Regions from separate parts of the Neptuniibacter sp. QD37_11 genome, predicted to be linked through region 3. Evidence: predicted binding sites of a transcription regulator. Region 3 holds the regulator's gene; each other region holds the start of a gene.

Region 1 (7,390 bases), 870 kb from region 3:
TTGGCCACACGATCCTGAACAATATCCGCCGTAACCGCTTCTTTAGGGTCACCACCAATATCGATGAAGTACTCACCTTCGGCATTAACCGTCACGATAACCGGTTCATTATCTTCGTCATCGACAGGCTCTGCCGCTGCTTTAGGCAGATCAACATTAACGCCCTGTGTCAGCATCGGTGCTGTAACCATAAAGATCACCAATAGCACCATCATGACATCAATGTAGGGCACCACATTAATGTCAGCATTTAACTTACGTTTTTTCTTATGCCGTCTGATCATCGATCAAACCCGCTTAGTTGGATGCGTGCATACGACGATGCAAGATAGAAGAGAATTCGTCAGCAAAGGTTTCGTAGTTACCTAACAGATACTCAACCTGCGCAGAGTAGCGGTTATAAGCAATTACGGCTGGAATCGCCGCAAATAGACCAATCGCTGTAGCGATCAAAGCCTCGGCGATACCTGGTGCTACAGCGGACAATGTCGCTTGGTGAACATTCGCCAAACCACGGAAGGAGTTCATTATCCCCCATACTGTACCAAACAGACCGATATAAGGGCTGGTAGAACCTACTGTTGCGAGGAATGGCAGGTGCTTTTCTAGCTTATCTTCTTCACGCGCTAGCGCTACACGCATACTACGCTGCACGCCGTCCATGACTGAATCTGGGTCATAACCTGCTTGCTGAGTTAGACGCGTATATTCTTTGATACCCGCGCGGAAGATATTCTCGGCACCACAGTCAGAATTTGGTTCGTGATTAATCTCTCGGAAAAGTTGGCCAAGATCGACACCAGACCAGAAGCGATCTTCAAAGTTACGAAGTGATTTACGCGCGCTGCTTAACACCGATTGGCGCTGAAAGATCATCACCCAAGAAAGTACTGACGCTAATAAAAGCATTAACATTACTAGTTGAACCACGATACTTGCGTCGGCAACCAGACTCCAGATCGACATTTTTTCGACCACAGCACTTCCCTCTAAAAATTTGGTACAGGATACAATTTACCGGCTTTGTGATTCGTCAAAAACCAATAAGTTCCATCCATTTAATAGATAAAAAAATGAAGGCACAACAATAACAGTCATGGCGATTAATACAAGGAAAAACCAGCGTTTGAATTGACTGTTTGGGAAGGGTTTTCCAGCTATCAGATTAGATAGCTGGCGAATAGATCTAGGCGATTTTCTTTAACGCAGATTCGTGGATAGATTGGCAACGTATACAGCGTGATGCAGTAGGGTTAGCCTTTAGACGTGTCAGCTCGATCTCCTCACCACAGTTGATGCATTCTCCAAAGCTCCCCTCTTCAATACGCTTAAGCGCTTCTTGGCATTCAGCAATCTCGTCATGATGACGCTGAAGCGTTTCAAACTGACGCTCCAACTCAACAGCGTGTTCCACTTCTTCACCGATATCTCGCACTTCGGATACAGAAGTAGATGAGATTTGGTCTCGCAACTCTTCTTCGAGCTCGGCTTTTAGCTGAATAAGTAAACGATTAAGCTCAAGTCGGAATGCAGTGATCTCTGCATTACGAAGTATGGCCGTCATATTGTTACCTGTTATTTTTTTCAGTTATTTGGCAGGCATATTAGACGGCTTTTCTTCTGTCGTATCTTGATTGATGTCAGATTAACCAACAAATCCTATTTTTTATAGGGTTTATTGATCCAGATCGTATTTTAAGCCTCTTCAGGCTTGGCGATTCCGAAGTGCTGATAAGCATGATCTGTTACAACTCGACCGCGCGGCGTGCGCATCACAAACCCTTGCTGAATTAGATAAGGCTCTAGCACATCTTCAATGGTGTCACGCTCCTCACTAATTGCAGCAGCAAGGCTTTCTACACCAACAGGACCGCCACCAAATTTTTCAATCATAGTCAGCAACATACGACGATCGAGATGATCGAAACCATGGTGATCGACGTTCAACATATTTAGTGCACGATCGGCGATATCACTATCAATTACACCATCACCTTTTACTTCAGCGTAATCTCGGGCACGGCGCAACAAACGGTTAGCAATACGCGGCGTACCGCGAGATCGTTTTGCCACTTCGCACGCACCTTGCGTATCGATCTTAGTCCCAGAAAGGTCTGCTGATCGAGCAACAATACTGGTCAGATCTTCAACGTTATAAAACTCTAAGCGCTGCACGATACCGAAACGATCACGCAACGGAGAGGTCAGCAAACCTGCGCGTGTTGTCGCTCCCACTAATGTAAATGGAGGTAGTTCTAATTTGATAGAACGTGCTGCTGGGCCTTCACCAATCATAATATCCAGCTGGTAATCTTCCATTGCTGGATAGAGCACCTCTTCAACATTCGGGCTTAGACGGTGAATTTCATCGATAAATAGAACGTCATTTGGCTCAAGATTGGTCAACAACGCTGCAAGATCCCCTGCTTTTTCAAGCACAGGACCAGAAGTGGTTTTGATCTCCGAACCCATTTCATTGGCAATGATGTTAGCCAAAGTTGTTTTACCCAAACCTGGCGGGCCAAATATCAAAGTATGATCTAACGCCTCATTACGCATCTTCGCCGCTTGGATGAAGATCTCCATCTGCTCGCGAACGACAGGCTGGCCAACGTAATCCTCTAACGCTTTCGGGCGGATAGCGCGATCATGCGCCTCTTCTACTGGGTTACTTAAAGGCGAGATAAATCGATCAGCTTCAATCATAACTATTTACTCTATTAACCAACCATGGAGCGTAAAGCGACACGAATAAGATCTTCACAGCTCGCACCAGAACCAAGAGATTTATGCGCTTGCTCAATCGATTTAGTTGCTTGAACGGGCTTATAGCCCAACGCGACCAATGCACTTTCTGCTTCAGCGCGGTTATCACTAACCGTTTCGAATGATGCCATATCAGGACCATCTGCCGCCGATAGCTGAAACTCATCCGAAGATTCCAACCCAAGCGCTTTAATCTTGTCTTTCATCTCTACGATTAAGCGTTCTGCGGTCTTCTTACCAACACCTGGCAACTTAATCAAAGACGCGGTATCACCATCATTTACACAACGCACAAATTCAGTTGTAGAAATACCGGAAAGGATAGTAATCGCCAATTTCGGCCCAACGCCATTAGCCTTAATCAAGGTTCTAAAAAGCGAACGCTCTTGCTTATCGATAAAACCATAAAGTAACTGCGCATCCTCTCGCACGACAAAGTGGGTAAAGAGCGTTACCTGCAATCCAACTTCAGGTAGTCGATAAAATGTGTTCATAGAAGCTTCCACTTCGTAGCCCACACCATTTACATCAAGCACTAACTGTGGAGGCTGTTTTTCTAACAACTCACCTTTTAATCGACCAATCACTTACTTTTTATCCTTATCTAATTTTTCTAGCTTATGACCTGCCACAATAAACTCAGGCAACCTGAGATCTGCGAACATCGCAGCCATACGCAATACAAAGATGATTACCATAGAGATCAGCGCTACTGGCTGCCCAGGGATATACGACTGAAACACCACAAAAAATACCGAGCCTGCTAATGCACAGGTCGCATAAAGCTCACCATCTCGCTGCAAAATTAGCGGTATCTGCCCAGTCAAAAGATCTCGAATCATACCACCAGCACAACCAGTGATAACGGCCATCATAACAACGATAATCGGCGGCAAACCAAGTCCTAAGGCTTTTTCGGCACCTAACACGGCAAACAGAGCCAGCCCCATAGCATCCAGTACTAACAAAGTGCGTCGAGGGTACTGAATATATCGACAGACAAAGAAAGCAACTACCGCAGATATAATTGCAGTCCATAAATAAGAGGTATCTGCCACCCAGACAACGGGATGAATATCTAAAGTGATATCGCGAATCGTGCCGCCACCTAAAGCTGTCACTATCGCTAAAACAACCACTCCTAGAATATCCAGCTGCTTACCTTGAGCTGCTAAAGCCCCAGCAGTTGCAAATACTGCAACTCCAATTAGATCAGCAATATAGATAAAATCAGCGTAAGCCATCTCATTCATGACGTTTATTGACGCCTCCAACTGGCATTGCGACTAGACATAGAACCGGCTGTTTTAATTAAGCTATTACGAGTATGCGCATGACAGAGTGCAATTGCGAGTGCATCGGCAGCATCCGCTTGAGGCAAGCCGGGTAATTTTAGAATATGTGCCACCATATGCTGAACTTGTGATTTATCAGCCGAACCTTTACCTACGACCGACTGCTTAACTTTACGAGCAGCATATTCGTAAACCGGTAACTCCGCATTAGTACCTGCAACAATAGCGACACCACGCGCCTGACCAAGCTTTAGAGCAGAGTCGGCATTACGTGCCATAAACACCTGCTCAATCGCAAACTCCTGGGGACAATAGCGCTCGATCACTTCAGATACACCGGTATACACCTGCTGTAATCGCTCTGGTAATTCATCACCTTTAATACGAATACAACCACTGGCAACATACTCATTTTTATTGCCAACGCAGTTAATCACACCGTAACCGGTGATTCGGGAGCCTGGGTCTATTCCTAATATCAGCATCAAACTAATCTACTGGTTATTTATACAGCAAAGAATAACGTAGTCTTAATTGTTAAGGAAGGCTTTGTGGTCAACAATATAATCGAAGATAGATTTAAGGCAGTTATAGCCACTGATATGACGGCATTCTATTTTATAAAACGAATAAGCCCTATCTAAACAGATAGGGCTTATTTTGACCGTCACTAAAATCCTTGCCATAGAAGCAATACTCATCCAATCAGAACTGTCTAATTGAAAAATATAGCAAAGGTTATTCTTCGTCTTCGAATCGAGCTCTTGCTTCAGCCTGACGCGCTTCTATCTCAGCACGCTCTTCGCGCTTTTCCGCTTTACGCTTGTTACGCTCTACTTGCTGGCTCATAAACTGTTCTAATTCAGCTTCAGCCCAAACCTTGGCCTCATCTTCAGTCGCAAAGCCATCCTGCTGTTTGGAGATAACAGTTTTACGTGCACTTGCCTGACGCAAGATCTGAGCACTCCAAGTTTCCCCTTCAGCAACTAACTGAAAATCGTACTTTTTACCTTTGGCCATCTATTTTTCCTGAGGATCTGACTGTAAAAACAGCGCATTCTAGCACGCTTAGTAATCGGGTTAGACTGATTTATGTAACTTTAGGTTAATAAAGTAACCTGCAGCACATTTTCTTAACCTTTTAATGGCTGGCATAGGGCCCTATGAGCGTTTAAAATAGGCCTGCAATTAATTATTACTGTTTGAGTGCACATGAAATCTGTTGACGTTGATACGCCTAAAACTACTGAATCCGAAACTAACCAAACCAAAAACGGCTTCTTAGCGCTGGTTTCAAAGCTTTGTTTTGATGAAACCCTGCCTATTCGTTTTATGTACAAGACAGTTCCTGAACACTTAAACGATACAGGCTGGCGTATGTTTACGGGTTATGAAACCGAAGAGTTTCTGGAAGATCAGCTTTCCAACCTTCTTCCTGTCCCAGTAGAAAAGATGTGCCGCCTAGACCCATCCTTGAGTGAACTGGTTACCTACAATGCTGGTACAGTTTGGGAACGTGCTCCTGGCTCAGACTCATGGGAACGTGTGCACGATTACCGTATTCCTTCGCACAATGTTGATGTAGAAATCACCAACGACGTTGATCGATTTAACGTTGAAGAAGAAAAATAATCCCCCTTACGCTTGAATTCTCATCAAGTGACATTATCTAAATAGTTAACCGAGGCTCAAAAGAGGTCGGTTAACGGCTCGCTCAAGAGAGGAGCCAAACTTTTAAATTTAGATATATTGCTTGATGAGGATATACAGATGCGTGAATTCGATCTATCTCCACTATACCGTTCTGCCATTGGTTTTGACCGTCTAGCTAACATGCTAGATAACGCTAACCGCAACGACAACCAGCCTTCATTTCCTCCATACAACATCGAACTACTTGGAGAAAATAATTACCGTATTACCATGGCTGTGGCAGGCTTTGAAAAAGACGAATTAGATATTCAAAGTGAAAGCGGGACTCTGACGATTACGGGTCAGAAGAAAGAACAAACTCAAGATCGCCAATACCTTTACCAAGGTATAGCTGCGCGTAATTTTGAAAGACGTTTCCAACTAGCGGATCATGTAAAAGTGACTAAAGCCTCGATGGAAAACGGTTTGCTTCATGTTGATCTGATTCATGAGATCCCTGAAGCGATGAAGCCGCGTCAGATCCAGATCGAGCACTAATACTGCCAGAGCTCTCACTGACAGTGCTCTAGGACAAAAAAGGAGGCCATGTTGCCTCCTTTTTTAATGGCTTCAGGAAGTTTATCTGAGGCCTTTTGATATACCGTAAGCAGTTCATCACTAAACAAGCAAAATACAACCTCTTCAACGCTTGTCTCTTTTTTCAATTCACTCTTAACCGTGAATAACGCAATCTCTGCAGCCTGCTCCAATGGATAGCCATAAACACCACAACTGATCGCCGGAAATGCGATTGTTTTGATATGGTTTTCGTTGGCTAAAGCCATCGAGTTACGATAGCAAGCTTCCAACTGTGCTGACTCACCATGATCACCACCCCGCCAAACCGGCCCTACCGTATGAATAACGTATTCAGCAGGAAGACGATAACCTTGGGTAATTTTCGCTTTGCCCGTATCACAGCCATTCAGTGTGCGACATTCAGCTAACAGATGGGGTCCAGCTGCTGAATGAATTGCACCGTCTACACCGCCACCACCCAACAAACTGTTGTTCGCAGCATTAACAATTGCATCAACGTTCAATTGGGTAATATCGTTCTGAACAAAGCTAATTTTAGCTGTCATGATCCAGCCTCCTTAGGTTCATTGTAGTGAACAGCGAGCCATATCGTTGGTTGATCAGAATCAGTCCATTCAACACGGTGTCGTTGATGTGCAGGGAAACAGTAACTGTCACCTGCATTCAGGGTAAATTCTTGATCTGGATTTGCTGTACGAAGCCCAGCGCTTCCAGAGATAACGATTACCCACTCATCCCAAGCTTGGTCGTACCATTCCCCTTCGGGGGTTGCGTGGGCATGAGAGATAATACGTTCAATGCGAAACTGATCAGTAGAGAGTAACGGGTCGAACTTTTCTGATTCTGGTCCCGAGCCTGACAAGTCATAGAGGTTCATTGTGCTACCACTCACTGATTGGAGCAGACAATGTCACTGCCTGCTCAATTAATTTATAAACCACTTTCATGACACTTAAGTGACACGTTATAAAGTTAGGCAACTTCCGGAAGAAATGAGAGATCAACGTGGTACTTAGTAGGATTGTTGCGGTCGATATAAACAGTGAGTTCATCAGTCACAACATATTCAGTCGGATCAAACCAAATATCATCACTTC
Region 2 (7,390 bases), 310 kb from region 3:
AAATCACCAATGAAGCATTTAACCGCTCACTTAACGACGTTCCTACTGATGGCTTTCTTTTAGTTGAGCTTGATGGCAATCATAAGGCTAGTTTTTTGCAGCTTTTAACCCGTACAGAAAAGGATAAAGAACTCGCATCGAACCAAGCTATTCTTCAATACCGCATTCGCAATAGCCGAGTACAATTTGCAACCAATGCTTTTTTCTTTCAAGAAGGTACAGCAGACAGATATGAAGCGGCAAAATACGGAATGTTCAAAACAGATGATAGTGGTGAGCTACTTTTGCATGCCTTAATTGATGAATCATTCGAAGTCATAGGCACTAATAGCCCATAATTTTTTTCACTAAATTAGGTACTTTATTTGAAAAAACAGGAAGCTATCAGGGTTAAACTAAGACTTAGGCTTTCAGGGATTGAAAATTTACCTTAGACTTACTAAAGGAAACTACGGGGAAGGATTATGAACACCAAAATTAATCTATTTGTCGCGAGTATTGCTTTGACTGCTGGTATCGCAACGCCATTAACTGCCTTGGCCGAAGATAAGCAATATACGTGCTCCTACACACATGCCAGTTACACGGCCCCATTTATGAAAGCGCCGAAGACGCGTAACTGCCCTGAAGGCCGCTGCAGCTATTCTGTTGTAATTAAAAATGGCTCTGCTGTTGTAAACGGTGTTGCTGGCTTTAGCGTTGAACAGTCTGATGAACAGATCAAGTTAAGTCGAACGGCTAAAGACCCAGTTATGGGCGGTATGGACACAACAAACTTGACCATTAATAAATCTGATATGAGCTTCAAGAGCGTTAAGACGACAACGCCTTCTGTTGTACTGACAACCCAAGGTAGCTGCTCTTAAATTCTAAATTTATCAAACTGACCTCAATAATCTTCCGTAGTTGTAGCTGTCTATGAATCTTAACGATGTCCGTTTGTTTATTCAGGTTATTGAGCACAATGGATTTACCGCAGCCGCAGATAAATTAGGCATTCAAAAATCGACTATTAGCCGTCGCATTACTCAACTTGAAGATGATTTAGGATTAAGGCTTTTACAACGTACGACTCGTAAATTAAACCTCACTGCTGACGGCCAAAACTTCTACGAACGCTGCCTGCCCCTTTTTTCCGAACTAGAAGATATCGAGAATCACGTAACTTCCACTCAAGGTGAGCCCAAGGGTCGGTTACGCATTACCATGCCGCCTGAAATTGGGATATTCATTATGAATGACCTGATTTCCAGCTTTATGGAGAAGTACCCGCTCATTCAGATCGATATAGAACTCAGCCCTCGCGTCGTCGATCTAGTCCAAGAAGGTATCGACTTAGCACTGCGTGTAGGAAATTTAGATGACTCGAGCCTCGTAGGGCGTAAGATCGCCAATGCGTCTTCTAAGTTATATGCCAGCCAAGCCTATATAGATCGATTTGGTGAACCACTAACTCCAGACGATTTAAAAGAACATCAATGTATCGGCACTCATCTAAACTCCAATGAATGGGTCTTTGAAAACTGGAATGAAGGTAAAGCGGTTTCCATTAACTTCCGTTTACGTGCAAATAGCTTGAGCTTCAGCCTGGAGATGCTTAAAAGTAATTTGGGGATTGCTCGCTTACCGAAAGCGTTCTGCATTGATGAACTGGAGTCTGGGGAAATAAAGGAGGTATTAGCCGATTATAAGGTGCCTACTGTAGGTATCCACGCGCTCTACCCTAGCCGTAAAAACCTAAATCCTAAGGTCCGTTTATTCCTAGACCATGTCGTTGAAAACCTAAAAACCCATCCTTGGCTTAAATAGCTTCTTAAGCAGCTGATTCCCACTCAGGCGGCTTACCATCAAACAGTGCTAGTAAAGTATCTATGCCTGCCATATCAATAGCATTTTTATGCGTAATCATAATCGTAGGAATCTGGCTGAACTGATCATCGAGCACCTCGAGGTTTAAATCTTTTGCATACCTCGATTCTTCTGCCACCTTCCTAGGTACTAAGGTGAAACCCAAACCCACAGCCACACAACCCAAAATCCCTTCTTGAGTGCCCATATCTAACACCTCAGTGTCTAATCTGCCGTTATCACGTAGCCAATTTAGCGCCTTATCTCTGTACGCACAGCCTTGTCTGAACATGATTAACGAGTCTGGAACATCCACTCCTTTCGCAGTGGCCAAAACCAGCTCTTCCATTAACACCTGACGACAAACAAGATCCTTGTGCTGTACAGGCCCACCGACAAAGGCACAATCCAGTTTGTAATTAAGAACAGCTTCAATCAATTGACCACTGGTTTCTGTTTGCACTCTAGGTAACAGGTTAGGGTGTTTTTTTCGTAGGGATTGGATCAGGCCAGGCATACGAACAGCGGCGAAGGATTCCATAGAACCAATCCTAATCTCCCCTGTCGCTTCTCCTACTTGTTTAACCGCGATACTGGCTTGATGTTCTAGCTGTAGCAGTTGGTTAGCGTAATCCATCAAGGTATAACCGGTAGGTGTCAGCTCAAGTTTGCGCCCTTTACGATAAAACAGGGGCGAACCTATCTCTTCTTCCAACCTTTTGATTCGTGCGGTGACGTTAGATTGAACAGTATGTAGCTCTTTCGATGCAGCTTGAACACCACCGAATTCAACCACGTATTTAAAGGTTTTGAGTGAAAGAAGTTCCATAAACTACCCTGCGCTCCCAATGCTTAGTTCATCAGAAGTGAATGACTAACTTGAAAGCGTCATTATATGAGATATATCGAACACAAGATATTGAGATAAACCCTAAATAGATTAACTGGCCAACAAGATAACTTTATTCACCTTAAGCTTTGGATTTAGCCTTGGGTTTGGCTTTCCTTCTACGTGTTTTCTTATAAGCAGGTTTCGGCTGTTGTTTGATATTACGTAGCAGTTGCACATCCATACTGCTCGCCTTCTGAATCATCAAAGAGATCTCATCAGTCAAAGGCTGCATAAATGTTTGATAATTTAACTTCTGCTCACTGATATCATTCAATGAAGCCTCCCAACGAGCTGTCATATCAGGCTTACTCGCGTTATCTGGGAGGCTATTAATTAGCGCTCGGCCTGCTTCGGTACTCCGAATAGTTTTACCCTGACGCTGTAAGAAGCCCCGCTTAAACAGTAATTCGATGATTCCCGCTCTTGTCGCTTCTGTGCCTAGGCCATCGGTTTCCTTAAGCACCTTTTTAACATCGGTATCTTCAACAAATCGCGCAATACCTGTCATGGCTGCTAAAAGGGTTGCATCGGTAAAAGGCTTTGGTGGCTGGGTTTCTTTATCTATGACTTCTCCTTGCTCACAATAGAGGGGCTGTCCAACAGAGAGATTAGGAAGTTGTACTTGATCATGTTCGCCCTCTTTTTTACCAAACAGGACCTTCCAGCCGACATCGAGTACTTGTTTAGCGGAAGCAGTAAACCTACCGCCTTCAATCAACACCTCGACTCGCGTTTCTGAATAGCGATGATCTGGCATAAACTGGATCAGATACTGCCTAGCTACCAGCTCATATACTTGCTGCTCTGTTTTATTCAGGCGAGTGAAATCTACAGTTTTACTAGTCGGAATAATCGCATGATGGGCTTCAACTTTACGATCGTTCCAAGCCTTTCCCTTTTTGTTTAAGTCAATCAGGCTTTGATGCGGTTGAAACTGCGGGCAATGCTTAAAGACAGCTGACGATACTTTAGCGCCCTCCGCAAAATGGCCTTGGGGTAAGTAGCGACAGTCCGAACGCGGATAAGTAATTAGCTTATGTTTTTCATACAAACTCTGGCATGTATCCAAAACTTGCTGTGCATATAAAGCAAAACGTTTATTCGCATCAATTTGCAACGCAGATAAATTGTAAGGGAGTGGAGCCCCTGCCTTTTTAGGCTTTTTCTCTAAAGCAGTTACTTCGCCCGGTTTAGCTGTAATACGCCCAGCAACGTTTTCCGCTAATGGTCTAGAGAGCACTCGCCCTTCTTCATCCTGCCATTTTTGACAAGCGTCACTCGGCTGCCATTTAGCTTTAAATCTCTCTTCGTTATCAGCCTTGAGATGAGCTAAGACCTCATAAAATGGCTTGGCTTTGAAGTCATCGATCGCCTGATCACGTCTTACCACCAATCCCAATACAGGTGTCTGTACCCGTCCGACCGATAAAACCCCTTGGTAACCCGCAGATTGCCCTTGCAACGTATATGCACGCGTTAGATTAATACCGTAAAGCCAATCTGCTCGACTCCGTGCCAAAGCGGATACAGAAAGAGGGATAAATTCTCGGTTATCTCTTAACTGCGCAATCGCTTTTTTCACAGCACTTGGGTTGAGGTCACTGATCAGACAGCGTTTCATGCTTTGGCGCTTATACTGGGGCAGTTTCAGGAAATCGATTACTTCATCAACTAACAGCTGCCCTTCACGATCAGGATCGCCTGCGTGAACAAGCTCTTCGGCCTCTTTACAGAGTTTTCTTAGTAACGCTATCTGTTTACGCGTTTTTGGCTTGGCCTGCATCTTCCATTCAGAAGGGACAATGGGAAGGTGCTGTAGATTCCACTGTTTAAAACGCGGGTCATACTCGCCCGGTTCAGCCAGTTCCAGAAGATGACCGAAACACCAACTAACCACATCACCATTAGCGGCGCGAATACAACCCTCTTCTTTTTTCAATGGCTTAGGTAGCACATCGGCAATGGCTCGTCCTAAACTTGGCTTTTCGGCTATGAATAAACGCATACTAAAACACTGTATATAAAAACAGTCCAAGAGTAATCTAAACACTCCTGTCATTCCAGAAAAAACAGCTACGCTTATGTATATTCACCGAAATTTGCAGTGGTGTGTTCAGAACATGCAGAAATTTACACTTCGATTTTGTTTACCTTGGCTGGTCGGCCTAATCGTCACCGCATGTGCATTTGTCACGACTGGATGGCTGGTTAACTTAGATCACAATATCCATGATCAACAAGATAAAGCGCAGGTTGAAGCTAGAATCAATTATCTCACTTCGCGCATACAGCTCGCGCTGGATGACAACCTTATCATTATCGAAGCTTTGGAATCACTGCTTCTGCTACAAAACGATATAGATGAGAACGACTTTCAGATTTTAACCACACGATTTTTGTCCACTAGAACAACCATTCGACAAGCTCAATTGGCTCCCGATGCAATCGTTAAGCATATTTATCCCATCATTGATGGCAATAAAGTGCTTGGATTGGACCTACGAAAAATCCCTGAACAAAAAGAAGTGGTGGAGCGATCCATAGCGATGAAAGAGATGATCATGGCCGGCCCACTAGATCTAGTTCAAGGCGGACGAGGTGTTATTGCTAGACAACCCCTTTACAACCGTGAAGGCACTGAAACTAAGTTCTGGGGTTTCATCACAATAATCATAGATTTAGATAGGATATTCAAAGAGACGGGGCTAGCTCTAAGCGATGAGCTGGCTACCTACGCTATTCGCGGAAGTGATGCAAAAGGCAAGCAAGGAGATGTATTCTTTGGTTCCTCTTCAGTATTCGAAGAGGAGTATCTTAGTAGTTTCATAGAAGTCCCTGGTGGTTTTTGGCAACTGTCGGCACGACTCGATAATGATGACCATGTCCATGACATACCGATGCCATATTTAACCGGCTGGGCAGCCCTTGGCTCTCTGATTCTCGGCTTACTAAGCGGGTTTACATGTAGCCTACTCAATAAAACCTATCAACGCTCAATTAGTGATCCCCTTACATCACTCTTTAATAGGCAACATTTCAGAGAACTTGCAGATACAGAAATACAACGAGCACAAAGATATCAACTACCCTTATCGATCATCATGATCGACTTAGATTTTTTTAAGCAGATTAACGATAACTATGGACATCAAGCGGGAGATTATGTGCTTCAGAAGTCGGCCAAAATAATAGAATCAACCTTAAGAGTGGGAGATATTGCAGCACGTTACGGAGGTGAAGAGTTTATTGTTTTGTTGCCTCATAGCGACGAGGCTGACACTCAAATTTGTGCAGAAAGAATTAGAAAGGCGCTGAATACCAAAATAAAACTACGTGGCGCATATCATACGCTTTCAGCAAGCCTAGGCTGCGCCACCTTGGATTCTAACTACACTAATTATGACCAGCTAGTCAGCGGTGCTGACGATGCCCTCTTCTTAGCTAAAGATCGTGGTCGAAATATAGTTATAGCGACCAAGCAGCTTTAATATCCTACTCAAAATTAAGCTTAGAGAATCTTTAAAGGCTCTTCATTTAGTAACGCCAATTGCTCACGTAGTTGAAGAATATGCTCACCCCAGTAACGCTCGGTATTAAACCAACCAAAGCTATAAGGGAATGCTGGATCTTCCCAGCGGCGGCCAAGCCATGCACTGTAATGCATAATTCGTAAACTTCGGAGGACTTCGATCAAACGTAGCTCTTTGAGTTTAAAATCGTAAAACTCGTTGTAGCCATCGACTATTTCAGACAACTGTTGCGTCTGTTCATGTCGATCACCAGAGAGCAGCATCCAAATATCCTGCATCGCAGGTGCCATACGAGCATCATCAAAATCAACAAAATGAGGGGCATCATCACGCCATAGCATATTGCCTGAATGACAATCACCATGAACACGAATATGTTCTATCTCACCACACGCTTTTAAGATCTCATCAACACCCTGAAGAAGATCTCTAGCAACGGAATCGTAAGCTGGTTTAAGCTCTGCCGGAATAAACCGATCACTTAAGAATGCAACACTGTCATGGCCAAATGTCTGACTGGTCAAAGTCGGTCGGTGATCAAATTTTTTCGAAGCGCCCACCAGATGCATACGGCCCAATAAACGGCCTAGCGTAAAAAGATTATCAAGGTTATCGAGTTCAGGAGCATGCCCTCCTCTGCGAGGAAACAAAGCGAACATAAACCCTTCATAATCAAACAGGGTTTCCCCCTTTTCATTACACCAAGGGGTCACAGCAGGCAGAGATTGCTCCGCTAAATCGAAACTAAACTCATGCTCTTCTAGAATCTGCTCTCGACTCCAACGTTGAGGGCGATAGAACTTGGCAATCATCGGCTCTTGATCTTCTATGCCCACCTGATAAACACGGTTCTCGTAACTATTCAGAGGAAACGTACGACCGTCACACCAATGCCCTTGACTCTCAACCGCATCCATCAAGAATGATGGCGTTAACCGCTCAAAAGGGTGTGTTAGATCATGTTCAGACATAAAAAATCCAGCTATAAAATAATTGCAGGTGCAGGGTACGCTTTAGCCCATAGGTGAACAAGTGATATTCCTAATAGATTTGTCCTATTTTCCGTTATTTTTTAAATAGTAGCGTGAACTTTTGTTATAGTTCCAATAATAACCAACAG
Region 3 (7,390 bases):
GAAGCTGGAAGAGGCGCAGGATGCTGAGAATGGTATGCGCCCGAATTCTCCTACAGAGACAGATATCTCTTGCCCAGATTGTGGCCGAGATATGATGATCCGCACCGGTAGTACAGGTGTGTTCTTAGGCTGTTCTGGCTATAGCTTGCCACCCAAAGAGCGTTGTAAGTGTACGATCAACCTAGTCTCTGGTGACGAAGTTGTTAGTGCTGATGGCGATGATGAAGAAGAATCTCGCATTCTTCGTAAGAAGCACCGTTGTAACCTATGCGGCTCAGCAATGGATTCTTATCTGATCGATGAGAATCGTAAATTACACGTATGTGGTAATAACCCTGATTGTTCCGGTTTTGAAGTTGAGAAGGGTGAATATCGTATCAAAGGATATGATGGGCCTGTTCTAGAGTGTGATAAATGCTCAGCTGAGATGCAACTTAAAACCGGTCGCTTTGGTAAATACTTCGGTTGCACTGAGTGTAAAAATACCCGTAAGTTGTTGAAAAACGGAGAGCCTGCGCCACCTAAGATGGATCCTGTTCCAATGCCTGAGCTTCAGTGCGAAAAGGTAGAGGATACGTACATCCTGCGTGATGGAGCATCTGGTTTGTTCTTGGCAGCAAGTCAGTTCCCTAGAAACAGAGAAACACGTGCCCCGAAAATTGTTGAAATACTGCCGCATCAGTCTGAGATTGATCCGAAATATGAATTCCTGTTCAGTGCGCCTAAGAATGACTCAGATGGAAACTTGAGTGTCATTCGCTATAGCAGAAAGACTAAAGAGCAGTACGTTATGACCGAGGTCAATGGTAAAGCGACTGGTTGGCGTGCATTCTATCGCGATGGTAAATGGGTCGAAGAAGAGACCCGTAAAAAAGCGAAGAAGAAATAATCGGGGATTTCATGAGCGGTATATATCAGGCACGCACGAATCAGAAGTTGAGCTTTACACGACTTCATCTAGAACAGCTTAAAAAAGCGCAAGATGACACCAGTTGGAGCAAGCATGCATTGATAGAGTCTTATAACGAATCAGTGTTGTTCCACCTGACGTCAGCCTATGATGCTTTTTTACGCGAAATTGCTGAATGGTATAAAGTCGATACGGAAAGCTTTCAAGGCTATCGTGCGTTAGCTGCGGAAATGGCCCAGACCGGCGTCGAAAGCCCTGAGTTGACACAGTTAAACAACCTAGAATCCGATGATTCATCTTGGTTGCATAAAATGATGTCCGCTTATGAAGCCTGCTGGCATGGTTCAGATGCCAAACAAGCAGTGACTGAAACTAACAGTGTTTCTGAAATACATGTGCTGCAGATCAATCCTGATCATGCAGAGGATGGTGAAATCATTACTGAGTATCAAACTTGGTTTGATTCACTGTCGGAATTAGTTAATCGCCTCAGAGAAGGCATGCAAGAGTGGTAAATTAAGTGTCAGGACTAACACCCGAGACCGTGCTTGAAATAATAGAACTTGATGAAGGTGGCCTAGCAATCCGGAATATGGACAGCGATGAAGAGCCGATGATTAAAGTTAATTTTTCAGATGCACTTAAAGAACAGTTAAGTGATCAATATCTAGATGTCGCTCGCGTTATGTTAACCGCAGGCATCCAGATGATGGCGGAATCTGGGGTGGGTTTAGAACAAGAGCCTGAAGAAGAGATCCCTCCAACTATTCATTAAGCAATCTCTGATAATGAGCTTCTCTCAGATAAAGCTCATTATTGGGGTGATGATACTTTAACTAGGCGCCTTTACAAAAATGGAAGCTAATACTTAACTATGTTGACGGCGTCTAATTATAATTCCGTGACTTTGTCCTTTCTTAGCGGCACTTTCTAAGTCGTTAAATTCTTCATCATTTAAGTATCCAGGCCATGATATTACAGCGTGGCTAGTGCCTGTGCTTAGCGCCTGTTTAGCAAGCTCAAAGGTACTATGTTTGTTATCTGGGTTGAGCAGAATGACTTTAGTCAGATCAATGCCTGCCTCAATCAGAAGGTTTTTCGGTAATAACACAGGTGGAGCAATCCACACAAACCAGCGATCATCCTGACTTAGTTGTGCAAGCAATGGCATCAACATTGGGATGTTAGAAAAATTCTCATCTTGGACAACGATTTCAGTCATCGTACCTGCAAGCTGATTAGCTGGCTTTTGCTTAGTGAAAATTTTTTCATTTGCAGATGTGCTCTGCATGATTGCTGTTGTTTGGTTCGCGTGAAATGCCATCATGGTTAGTTACCTCTACGAATAACGCCGACGCTTAAACCTTCTATTGCCAGTGGTTGTTCGTTTAAATCCACTACAATCGGTTCAAACTCTTCATTTTCAGCAATTAGATAAACGATGTTACCTTCACGCTTGAAGCGTTTTACGGTAACTTCATCTTCTATTCGAGCGACTACAATCTGCCCATCCTTTGCTGTTTGGCATTGGTGTACTGCCAGTAGATCACCGTCCATGATGCCTACATCTTTCATACTGCTACCTTTCACCCTTAAGAGATAATCCGCCTTAGGGTGGAAGAAGTCAGAGGAGATTGTGCAGTGATCTTCAACATGCTCTTGAGCAAGTATTGGCGATCCTGCTGCTACCTGACCAACAATCGGTAGGCCGCTATTTTCCTCTTCCAATTCAGGTACTCTGATACCTCGTGAAGTACCCGGAATAATTTCTATAGCGCCTTTTTTTGCCAGCGCTTTCAAGTGTTCTTCAGCTGCATTAGCTGATTTAAACCCTAAATCGCGGGCAATATCTGCGCGAGTAGGTGGGTAGCCGGTATCGCCAATGTGACGCTTGATGCAATCCAGAACTTCCGTTTGTCGTTTAGTCAGCTTCATGATCTTGTCTGTTTGTTTATACAGTACGTGTATTTTTATACAGTATTTTGGGTTTGTAAAGCAACTTATGTTTTTTTATACAGTATTTTTGTTATTAAACTGTCATAACTGTTAGAATCGCGGCTAGATTTTCGATGGAATACGGTTTTGTTAGATAAGCAGCTCAAGCAAACAATACAGCAGGCCTACAGTACTTTTCTCAATAACAGAGGATTGAAGTCTCGCTATGGCCAGAAATTGATGATTGCTGAGGTTGCGAAAACTTTGGGCGCTATTACTGCCAATTCTGAAGGCGAAAGGACCGGTGGTCAGCATATCTGCGTCACGGAGGCTGGTACTGGTACGGGTAAGACGATGGCCTATCTTTTGGCTTCTGTTCCTATAGCCCAGCAACGAAAAAAGAAAGTTGTTGTTTCTACAGCAACAGTTGCCCTTCAAGAACAGCTTATTCTTAAAGACCTTCCACAGCTGATTAGCGATGCCGGAATCAATCTTACTTATGGTTTAGCTAAAGGCCGAGGACGATATTTTTGTATTTCCAATGCAGAGAAAATATTGGAGCAACAGAATGAATTAGGCCAAATTGCATTGTATGAAGATGAAGTAGCTCAAAAACTTCAGACCTCAGATATTGATGAGGTTAAATCTCTACTTAGTCACTATGCCTCGGGTGAGTGGGATGGCGATAGGGATGCTTTAAAGAATACAGTGCCTGATGCTGTTTGGCGGTTGTCTACTAGCGATCATATGCAGTGTACAAATCGTCGCTGCAGTAACTTTTCAATCTGTCCATTCTTTAAGGCTAGACAAGAGTTGGATAAATGGGATCTGATAGTTGCCAACCATGATCTTGTTTTAGCTGATCTCTCTCTTGGAGGCGGCGCTATTCTGTCGCCGCCGGAAGATACCATCTATGTCTTTGATGAAGGCCATCACCTAGGCACTAAAACTACGGGGCATTTTTCTTATAGCTTACGTGTTAAATCCAGTATCCGTTGGATGAGCAAAGCAACACGCAGCCTCAATAAATTATTGAATGACGCGTCTGATCACATAGTACTTCGAAATTATATCGAGAAGTTAGCTAACCCTTTTGCAGATATGGAAAATTCCTTGAAGGAAGTCCAACTTCTATTAAATCAAATACTTGAAGATAAACTCCAAGGCCCAAGTGATCGCTATCGTTTTGCGCAAGGTATGATTCCTGAACCGTTACAGTTGTCCTTTCACAATTTTGCTCAGGCTGCAGAGAGAGTCGTTTTAAAATTTGAGCAGATTGTTGATCTTCTGAAAGAAGGAATGGATGGTGAGTTAGCCGATCTGCCCCTAGCTATCTGTGAAACTTGGTATCCGCAGATGGGTGTGCTTTTATCCCGTATGCAATCGATGTATTGGTTAGCTAATTCTTACGCTGTATCTGATTCGACATCAGGACTCCCGACGGCCCGCTGGATCGTTAAAGTAGATGGTAATGATGGCATTGATATTGAGTGTTGCAGTAGCCCAGTGTCAGCGGCGGAAACCTTACAAGAGCACCTTTGGAAAAACTGCTACGGTGCTGTTATTACTTCGGCTACGCTAACCGCACTAGGGCGGTTTGATCGACTATATGCTGATCTTGGCATACCAACGGATAGTCCTTGTAATATATTTATGAGTCCATTTGATTTTCAAAATGCGGCCGAATTGCATGTCCCTGCAATGAAAACCGATCCAGGAAACCCTGATGACCATAATGAAGAAATTTCGGCAATGTTATTGCCAATTTTAGAACAGGGAAGTGCATCCTTGGTGTTATTTAGCTCATGGCGTCAGATGCGGTATGTTCTTGAGCGTATGCCTGCTAGTATATCAGCAGATATTCTTGTGCAAGGCGAACTTGCCAAGCATGAAATTTTGCGACAACACAGAGAGCGTATCGATGCTAATAAACCAAGTGTTATTTTTGGTTTGGCTTCTTTTGCTGAAGGCGTAGATTTACCTGGTGATTACCTAACACATGTAATTATTACGAAGTTGCCATTTGGTGTACCGGATGACCCGGTTGAGGCAACCTACGGTGAATGGTTAGAATCGCAAGGGCGTAACCCGTTTCAAGAATGGGTTATCCCGATGGCATCAATGCGCCTCACCCAGGCTACAGGGCGTTTACTACGAACTGAGAGCGATAGCGGCAAAATAACATTGCTTGATCGACGGTTTATTACCCGTCGTTATGGAAAGCAGCTTTTAGCCGCTTTACCGCCTTATCGGCGAAATTTTTCTTAGGAATTGTTGAATTGAGTACAGAAAATAAATCAGTTGAGCAGACTGAAAGCGCTAACAAAAAAAGAAATTCTTCTGCACGTAAGCCTCAACGACGTCGTCGTTACAACAACCGCTCTAAAGCTGCGTCTTGGAACCCAGAACAATTCGTCGTGCCTGAGGTAGAAGGTAAAAAGCGTTTTTTAGATTTTAATCTGCCGGATGACGTCCTTCATGCGGTTTATGACCTTAAATTTGAATACTGCACAGGGATCCAAGCTGAAACTATTCCTGCTGCACTTGCTGGCAAAGATATCATTGGTAAAGCACAGACTGGTACCGGTAAAACTGCAGCTTTCCTTCTGGGTATTGTTACGGATTTGATTGACTACCCGTTAGACGAGAAACCTCGTTTAGCAGAACCTCGTGCTTTGGTCGTTGCACCTACGCGCGAGCTTGCACTGCAAATTGCTGAAGACGCAAAAGGCCTAGCGAAGTACACAGGTTTACATATTGTTAGCCTTGTGGGCGGTATGGATTATGAAAAGCAGCGCCAAAACCTTAAACGAAAGCCAGTTGATATCTTAGTCGCAACGCCAGGTCGATTGATCGACTTCATCAATCGTAAGGATGTCGATCTATGGAATGTTGAGGTGCTTGTTCTTGATGAAGCCGACCGCATGCTGAGCATGGGCTTTATCCCAGATGTAAGAACTATTGTCCGTAACACACCGCGTAAAGGTAGTGATCGACAGACACTACTTTACAGTGCAACGTTTACGGATGAAGTACTTAACCTTGCAGAGCAGTGGACTTTGGATGCGGTTAAAATCGAGATCGCACCAGAAATTAAAACGACGGACAATGTTAGTCAGACCGTTTATTTAGTCTCTGGCGAGCAAAAGTACCGTTTGCTTCGTAATTATATGGATAAGGATCACGCGGAGAAGGTTATCGTTTTTGGTAACCGCCGTGATGAGACGCGTAAGCTAGCAGACCGTCTATGTAAAGATGGAATTAAAGCTGCGCTTATGTCTGGTGAAATTCCACAGCAAAAACGCGTAAAAACGTTAGAAGATTTCCGCAGCGGTAAAATTCAGGTGCTAGTTGCGACCGATGTCGCAGGTCGTGGTATCCACATTGATGGTGTTACTCACGTATTTAACTATCAGCTGCCAGAAGACCCTGATGACTATGTTCACCGCATAGGTCGTACAGGTCGCGCCGGTGCCACAGGTGCATCAATCTGTTTCGCTTGTGAAGATGATTCCTTCCTTATTCCAGAAATTGAAGCTGAAACAGGCGTTAAGCTGGAATGTGTTCACCCTGAAGCCGAGCTGTTAGCTGAGCCTAAGTCTGCTGTTTCTGAACCCGCAATGGAAGAAGTACCTGAAACTACTGCTGAAGCGCTTGTTACAGAAAAAGAGGGCGAAGAATCAACCGTTGAACAAGCACCGGCTGACGATGCAGAGCTTGAAGAGAAAAATGCTGAAGAAACTGGCGAAGATAAAACGGCTGAAGTAACGCCTGAAGCTGTTCAGGAACCAAACGCTGACCTAGTGGAAGAAAAAGCAAACGAAGACGTAGCTGACGAAAGTGCGGTTGAGCCTGTTGCAGCTGAAGAACCTTCGGTTGAGACAGTAACTAACCCTGAAAGTGATGTTGAAAGTGACAGATCAGGACAAACACAAAACTAATCGTATCGCCTCTATTGCTGCAGTTGTTTTCAGCGCAGTAATTGCAGCTTTAGGTGTGGCAGGTTATCAGCGAACGGAAGATCCATTGCAGCTTATGCTTTTTTTAGGCTTGGCTGCTATGGGCTATCTAATTGTGATTTACCTGTTTAAAGGCGTTAATAAAGTCCTAGATAGTATGGACGATTCGGAAAAATAGTTGGTAGAAGCGAAATTTATCTATGTCTGATATTCGTAAGGTTGCAGTGCTGGGTGCAGGTAGCTTTGGCACGGTAATAGCGAACATTGTCGCTGATAATGGTCATAAAGTTAGTTTGTGGTTACGTGATCAGGAAAGAGCGGATCATATCAACGAGTTCCATGAAAATCCTCGTTACCTTCCTGACTACCAACTCTCTAAAAATATTACGGCATCTTGTTCGTTAGAAGATGTTCTCCTTGATGCAGAACTGGTTTTTGTCTCTATTCCGAGTCAGTCATTTAGGCAAGTGATTGAACAAGCTAAACCTTGGTTAAAGCCGGAGCAGATGCTCGTAAGTACAACGAAGGGCATTGAAGCTAAGACTTTTAGCTTGATGAGCGAGATCCTGACTGAAGAGATGCCTGA

The links. The regulator LexA, encoded in region 3, represses DNA repair genes until DNA is damaged. The targets are predictions, from matches to a motif close to TACTGTNTANNTANACAGTA.
Region 1: ruvC (crossover junction endodeoxyribonuclease RuvC) is a predicted target of LexA. The motif match lies at 4,557-4,576, and genes of this name have one in related genera.
Region 2: ACMXYT_RS09130 (DNA topoisomerase III) is a predicted target of LexA. The motif match lies at 4,753-4,772, and genes of this name have one in related genera.

What each region holds. Positions count from the first base shown of each region.
Region 1 is NZ_CP180552.1:1,433,269-1,440,658, reverse strand. Features, by position in the region: gene tolR (protein TolR) at 1-284, opposite strand, end outside; gene tolQ (protein TolQ) at 298-966, opposite strand; gene ACMXYT_RS06480 (TraR/DksA family transcriptional regulator) at 1,187-1,564, opposite strand; gene ruvB (Holliday junction branch migration DNA helicase RuvB) at 1,696-2,706, opposite strand; gene ruvA (Holliday junction branch migration protein RuvA) at 2,721-3,353, opposite strand; gene ACMXYT_RS06465 (trimeric intracellular cation channel family protein) at 3,354-4,019, opposite strand; gene ruvC (crossover junction endodeoxyribonuclease RuvC) at 4,025-4,546, opposite strand; gene ACMXYT_RS06455 (DUF3622 domain-containing protein) at 4,800-5,081, opposite strand; gene ACMXYT_RS06450 (DUF2185 domain-containing protein) at 5,274-5,693, shown strand; gene ACMXYT_RS06445 (Hsp20 family protein) at 5,832-6,251, shown strand; gene ACMXYT_RS06440 (O-acetyl-ADP-ribose deacetylase) at 6,266-6,838, opposite strand; gene ACMXYT_RS06435 (cupin domain-containing protein) at 6,835-7,170, opposite strand; gene ACMXYT_RS06430 (DUF3592 domain-containing protein) at 7,266-7,390, opposite strand, start outside.
Region 2 is NZ_CP180552.1:1,989,237-1,996,626, forward strand. Features, by position in the region: gene ACMXYT_RS09110 (GDYXXLXY domain-containing protein) at 1-338, shown strand, start outside; gene ACMXYT_RS09115 (hypothetical protein) at 465-866, shown strand; gene ACMXYT_RS09120 (LysR substrate-binding domain-containing protein) at 919-1,809, shown strand; gene ACMXYT_RS09125 (LysR substrate-binding domain-containing protein) at 1,814-2,677, opposite strand; gene ACMXYT_RS09130 (DNA topoisomerase III) at 2,820-4,745, opposite strand; gene ACMXYT_RS09135 (diguanylate cyclase) at 4,861-6,228, shown strand; gene ACMXYT_RS09140 (serine/threonine protein kinase) at 6,249-7,241, opposite strand.
Region 3 is NZ_CP180552.1:2,298,974-2,306,363, reverse strand. Features, by position in the region: gene topA (type I DNA topoisomerase) at 1-889, shown strand, start outside; gene ACMXYT_RS10605 (DUF6586 family protein) at 901-1,425, shown strand; gene ACMXYT_RS10600 (hypothetical protein) at 1,431-1,685, shown strand; gene ACMXYT_RS10595 (cell division inhibitor SulA) at 1,779-2,237, opposite strand; gene lexA (transcriptional repressor LexA) at 2,240-2,848, opposite strand; gene dinG (ATP-dependent DNA helicase DinG) at 2,993-5,113, shown strand; partial or broken gene ACMXYT_RS10580 (DEAD/DEAH box helicase) at 5,125-6,432, shown strand; gene ACMXYT_RS10575 (hypothetical protein) at 6,758-6,982, shown strand; gene ACMXYT_RS10570 (NAD(P)H-dependent glycerol-3-phosphate dehydrogenase) at 7,005-7,390, shown strand, end outside.